DNA from 2 places in the Paenisporosarcina sp. genome. Region 1 is predicted to be linked to the other one. Evidence: riboswitches for the same ligand, from Rfam matches in the RefSeq annotation. Region 1 holds a riboswitch; the other holds the start of a gene.

Region 1 (3,195 bases):
TTCAAATATTGTGTATGTACTGATTGTGATCGTTGGATTGGCAGTCATTTGGTGGTATATGCAATTTAGAAAAAGAAGAGCATAAGGAGATATTATGGAATTATTAGAATTACTAAAAGCGTTAATATTAGGTTTTGTTGAAGGAATGACCGAGTTTGCACCCGTATCTTCTACAGGACATTTAATTATTGTGGATGATATGTGGTTGCAAACGTCTGAATTCCTAGGGAAATATTCAGCGAATACATTCAAAATTGTGATTCAACTTGGATCGATTATGGCTGTAGTTGTTGTCTTTTGGAAGCGTTTATTCAGTTTAGTTGGTCTTTATAAAATGAAAGATGTAGCACCAGGTTCACAATTAAAGCTTACTCACGTTTTAGTAGGGTTGATTCCTGCAGGTGTGTTTGGGTTATTATTTGAAGATTTTATTGATGAACATTTATTTTCAGTAGAAACAGTACTAGTTGGCTTAGTTATTGGTGCCATTTTAATGATTTTTGCGGATAAGTATGGACCAAAAGATCCTAAAACAAAAACATTAGATCAGATAACATATAAACAAGCTTTTTCTGTTGGACTTGTTCAATGTCTATCGTTATGGCCAGGCTTTTCACGTTCTGGTGCCACGATTTCTGGTGGTGTCTTGTTCGGATTAAGTCATAGAACAGCCGCTGACTTCACGTTCATTATGGCAGTTCCGATCATGTTTGGCGCAAGCTTCGTATCCTTATTTAAAAACTGGGAGCATGTTAATCCAGATGACTTATCTTTTTACATTGTTGGATTCATTAGTGCTTTTGTGTTCGCACTCATTTCAATTAAGTTCTTCTTGAAGCTAATCGAGCGTGTGAAATTAACTCCATTCGCGATTTATCGTTTGGTGTTAGCAGCTATCCTATTTATCATTATTATCATGTAAAAAAAGACGACCGAAATGGTCGTCTTTTACTGTAGAAAATAGAATGGCAGTTTATATAACACCATAAAAATTTGCCTCCTTAGGGAGATCGTACGTATTTTCTAACTGAATTAAATACCGTTCCGGTTAATTGATAAATTGCCTATTTACGAAATAAACACAATATGTTAGATTTAATTCACAAACACACACAATATATAGTATGCAAACGAAAAAAGGTACCATGTATGGTTTAAAAGGGAATTCGGTCAATGCCGAAGCTGTCCCCGCAACTGTAAGTGCGGACAAATGTTACACAACCACTGTGAAAATTCACGGGAAGGGTAACAGGAGGAAGATGCACGAGCCAGGAGACCTGCCTTTTTTCGGATAAGCAACACTTTCTTCGGGGGTTGAGGAGTGGAAGCGAGCCTGGTTATAAGGCAGATTCCATTACCTTATTCAACCTTTTTTGACTCAATTCCATTTACTTAATTTTGAGCGATAGCTCAGCCGAAGAGGCTGAGCTATCGCTTTTTTAATACTGATTTCCGGATTTCAGTTTAATAAAAGACACAGCTTACACCATTTTGAATCAAGCTGCGTTTACTACTATTGTGTTTAAGGGTTTAGTGAGAGGAGTTTGGTTCTTTTGCAAAAAATATTTTCGGTAAAAGAAAAGGTATTCGAACAGTTACATGAGGAGTATGGATTTGAAAAATTACTTCCACTTGAGCGTGCACATGCGAAATGGGAAAAAAAGAACCCCACGGGAACAGATGGAGAGTGGGCAAAGGCAATGGTTCTCGAAGCCCTTAGTTTAATGGATGAAGTAGAGCCGTTTTGGACATTTGTTGCTTCGCGAATATATTTGCACCACACATATGAAGTGATTGGTAAAATGCGAAATTTAGATATGCAGAACGTCTACAACCAATTCTATGAGCACGTCAATCTTTTAACACACAAGGGTTTATATGATGAAAGATTATTACAGGCATATTCGAATAAAGAGATTGTTGAACTGGGCATTTGTCTTAATGCAGAAAGGGATAAGCTCTTTACATACATCGGTTTGAAAACGTTAATGGACCGATATGTAGCAAGAAATTTTGATCATTCACCTGCGGAACTACCTCAAGAACGGTGGATGATCATTGCAATGACTTTAATGCGTACCGAGAAAAAGGACCGGGTTGGAAAGGTAAAGGAAGCTTACTGGGCAATGAGTAACTTATATATGACTGTTGCAACACCTACACTTTCAAATGCAGGAAAACCACATGGACAACTATCCAGTTGTTTTATTGACACAGTGGATGATAGCCTTCAAGGAATTTACGATTCCAATACAGATGTGGCGACTCTTTCAAAATTTGGAGGGGGAATCGGGATTTATATGGGGAAGGTAAGAAGCAGGGGCTCATCCATTCGTGGATTTATCGGGGCATCAAGTGGTGTATTACCATGGATTAAGCAACTTAATAATACAGCGGTAAGTGTCGATCAGCTAGGTCAACGCCAAGGAGCAATGGCTGTATATTTAGATATTTGGCATAAAGACATCCTGCCGTTTCTGGATTTGAAATTGAACAATGGGGACGAGCGGATGCGAGCACATGATATTTTCACAGGCGTTTGTTTACCGGATATTTTTATGGAAAAAGTAGAAGCTCGAGAAGATTGGGTTTTATTTGACCCGCATGAAATTCGAACGCTTAAAGGGTATTCTCTTGAAGATTATTTTGATGAAACAAAAGGGGCGGGAACATTTAGAAAGAAATATGAAGAATGTGTAAGGGATACAAGACTTTCTCGTGAAGTCGTTCCTGCAATCGACTTGATGAAGCGAATAATGAAAAGCCAACTTGAAACAGGCGTGCCGTTTATGTTTTACAGAGATGAAGTGAATCGAAGTAATACAAACAAACATCAAGGAATGATTTACAGCAGTAACTTATGTACAGAAATTATGCAAAATATGAGTGCCACAGTATTTGAATCCATTTCGATTGAAGATGACGTGATTGTAACGAGAAAAAAACCTGGAGATTTTGTGGTGTGTAATTTGTCATCTATTAATCTAGGTAAGGCTGTCCCAGACAATGTGTTAGAAAGATTAATCGAAATCCAAGTTCGTATGCTCGATAATGTCATTGATTTAAACATGATACCTGTACCTCAAGCAGAGCGAACAAATGCCCGTTATCGTGGAATAGGGTTAGGGACATTCGGCTGGCATCATTTACTAGCACTTAACAGTATTCGTTGGGAGTCGGAAGAAGCAGTTAAGT
Region 2 (3,195 bases), 110 kb from region 1:
ATGGACTTCGACTTAGATCTAGCTGTTTCTCAATCGAACGAAAACCCGGTTTACTATGCACAATATGCTCATGCTCGTATTAGTTCAATTTTACGACAAGCTGAGGAACAAGGCTTTACAGCTTCGACTGAGAACTTGAATTTATTGCAAGCTGAAAAAGAAATTGATGTACTGAAGAAAGTAGGAGACTTCCCACAAGTCGTAGCCGACGCCGCAAAAAATCGCTCACCACACCGCGTGGCTAATTACATTCAAGAAGTAGCGGCTACATTCCATAGCTTCTATAACGCAGAAAAAGTGTTGGATCCTTCAAATGAAGACATGACACGTGCACGTATCGCACTTATTACAGCAGTTCGCACAACAATTGCCAATGCACTTCGTCTGATTGGCGTTAGCGCACCTGAGAAAATGTAAATGAAATAACTTAGCCATTCCGTTAAAAGCGGGGTGGCTATTTTTAATGAAAAAATTATGTAAATGAATATGAGTTAAAGGTCTTCGCATGAAATAGCATAATCTCGCATTGACGGAGCAAGTTACTAAGGCTGAGTAAGAAGTTCTTCTCAGAAGCGAAGCGTAAAAGAGCTAATTAGGGCTGCTAAAGCAGCCTTTGGTGTTGGAAACTCCTGGGTTTTCGCGCGTGGAAAGCGAAATATAGTGAAAGGTCTTCATATGAAAGTGAAAGACTCTCACTTGAAAGTGAAAGCTTGATCGATTCTGTCAAAGGGTCCCGAGTGAACGTGAAAGACTACTCTGTAAAAAACCACCACTCAAAATAACTAAGACCAATCTTAATTGCACTCTCCATGCCGCTTAAAAAATCCCTCTCGACACGCTCAACAAATCATGTATAATGAAAAATGAATTACATAGCTTTAACACGAAGGTGCTCTGCTTAAATCGCAGAGTTAAAAGGGAAGTCGGTTTAAATCCGACGCGGTCCCGCCACTGTATGTGTGAGGAACGTGCATCAAGTCACTGAAGTCGAACGACTTTGGGAAGACGCACAATCCATTGACCACAAGCCAGGAGACCTGCCTACGTGCTAACACTCAGCAACCCTACGAGGATAGGAATGGTGTGAATCGACAGCAGTTACGCATAAGCGTGCTTGCTTTAATTCAACCTCCCATCCTCCGACATTGCGCGGAGGATTTTTTGTTTTTCAAAAACCACAAACATCTAGGAGGAAACCACAATGAAAAAGTTTTGGCAATTAGCACTAACATCATTAATGGCTCTATCTTTATTAACCGCATGTGGACAAAATGACGCTCAACCGAAAGAAAACACAACGGATAACACGTCTGTTCAAGAAGAAAAAGCCGCTTCTTACCCAATGACACTCACTGACGTGACTGGAAATGAAGTTACACTTGAAGAAGCACCTAAAGCAATCGTATCCATGATTCCAAGCAATACAGAAATCTTGTACGCTTTAGGCTTAAGTGAAGAAATTGTGGGCGTATCAGATTATGACAACTACCCAGAAGAAGCCGCTTCAAAAGAGAAAATCGGCGGGATGGAATTTAACGTAGAAAAAATCATCTCATTAAATCCAGACTTAGTACTTGCACATGAATCAGCATTAGGAACATGGGATGCAGGGTTACAACAACTTCGTGACGCTGGTGTTCAAGTGTACACAGTGACAAACGCAGAAACGTTTGACGCAACATACGAAACCATTCACGAAATTGGTGAAGCAACAGGCAAGTCAGAAGAAGCGACGAAAATCGTAGAAGACATGAAAGCGAAAATAAAAGAAGTACAAGACAAAGTAGCTGATGTCGATACGAAAAAGAAAGTGCTCGTGGAAGTGTCACCAGAACCTGAAATTTACACACCAGCTGGAAACACAATCATGAACGAAATGTTAGGCATGATTAATGCAGAAAATCTAGTAGCTGATCTAGACGGTTGGATTAAAATTGATCCAGAAGAAATTGTCAAACGAAACCCAGATGTCATTCTCACAACTTATGGAAATTACACACCTGACGCGGTAAATCTTGTGTTAAACCGAAATGGCTTCTCAGATGTAACGGCTGTGAAAAACAAAGCAGTTCATGACATGGATGCGGATTTGACAGGACGCATGGGACCCCGCCTTGCAGAAGGCTTAGAGCTAGTAGCGAAGAATGTGTATCCTGAGGCTTTTAATGAATAAAACCGGAATCGCTTATGCAGTTTCCATCTGCGTATTGATCGCGGCTGTGATTGCTGGTGTGACCATCGGAACCGTGTCGATTCCAGTATCAACTCTCTGGAATCGACAAGCGGACCCTGCATTATCTAATATACTTTGGAACATTCGTATGCCGCGTGTTGTTTTAGCCGGGTTAGTAGGAGCTTCACTCGCAATTGCGGGTGCGGCGTTCCAAGGTTTGCTTAAAAATCCACTAGCGGATCCGTACACATTAGGTGTGTCATCCGGTGCATCAGTTGGCGCAGTAATCACTTTGTTTTTTGGCATATCCATTCCGTTCTTGGGCATCTTTACACTTCCCGTTTTCAGCATGGCAGGTGCTTTTATTACCATGTTAGCGGTCATTGGGTTTGCGAAGCTTGTCGACCGCTCCATGAAAATGGAAACGATCATTTTAACCGGAATCATTTTTAGTTCATTCTTAGGGTCTATCATTTCGTTAATGATTGCCTTAACTGGCGAAGAACTTAGACAAATCATTGGCTGGATTTTAGGCAGTGTTTCAATGCGTGGGTGGGATTACGTGAATATGGCGTTGCCATTTATCGTTATAGGAACGCTATTACTTTGGCTAAACAGAAGAGAGTTAAATGCATTAATCTTCGGTGAAGAACGTGCGAAACATCTAGGAGTCAACGTCAAAAATCGTAAAATGATGATCTTAGCTGGTGGCTCGATTTTAACGGGAGCAGCAGTCGCAGTATCAGGAACAATTGGCTTCATCGGATTAGTAGTCCCACATATGATTCGACTTGTTTCAGGTGCAGACCATCGTCAATTACTCCCATTATCATTTTTAAACGGGGCATCATTGTTAGTTCTGTGTGATTTGCTTTCACGCACAATCATTGCACCAACAGAACTTCCAATTGGAGTCATCACAGCATTTCTAGGCGCACCAGTGTTTGCCTTTATTTTCTTCAAACAACGACGAACGGGAGGTGCGTAATTTGTTACAGGTCGACCAAATATCTGGCGGTTAT

What was found. A riboswitch is a leader RNA that binds a small molecule or an ion and turns the genes downstream of it on or off. The one in region 1 is predicted to bind cobalamin.
Region 2: it holds a riboswitch for cobalamin, as region 1 does, so the genes downstream of both, AC3EA5_RS12095 (ABC transporter substrate-binding protein) here and AC3EA5_RS11605 (ribonucleoside-diphosphate reductase subunit alpha) in region 1, are expected to answer to the same signal.

Annotation. Positions count from the first base shown of each region.
Region 1 covers NZ_JBYNRN010000033.1:30,345-33,539, forward strand. The annotation lists gene AC3EA5_RS11595 (DedA family protein) at 1-85, shown strand, start outside; gene AC3EA5_RS11600 (undecaprenyl-diphosphate phosphatase) at 95-922, shown strand; cobalamin riboswitch at 1,122-1,299, shown strand; gene AC3EA5_RS11605 (ribonucleoside-diphosphate reductase subunit alpha) at 1,563-3,195, shown strand, end outside.
Region 2 covers NZ_JBYNRN010000033.1:138,964-142,158, forward strand. The annotation lists gene argS (arginine--tRNA ligase) at 1-417, shown strand, start outside; cobalamin riboswitch at 871-1,059, shown strand; gene AC3EA5_RS12095 (ABC transporter substrate-binding protein) at 1,202-2,173, shown strand; gene AC3EA5_RS12100 (FecCD family ABC transporter permease) at 2,166-3,161, shown strand; gene AC3EA5_RS12105 (adenosylcobinamide amidohydrolase) at 3,163-3,195, shown strand, end outside.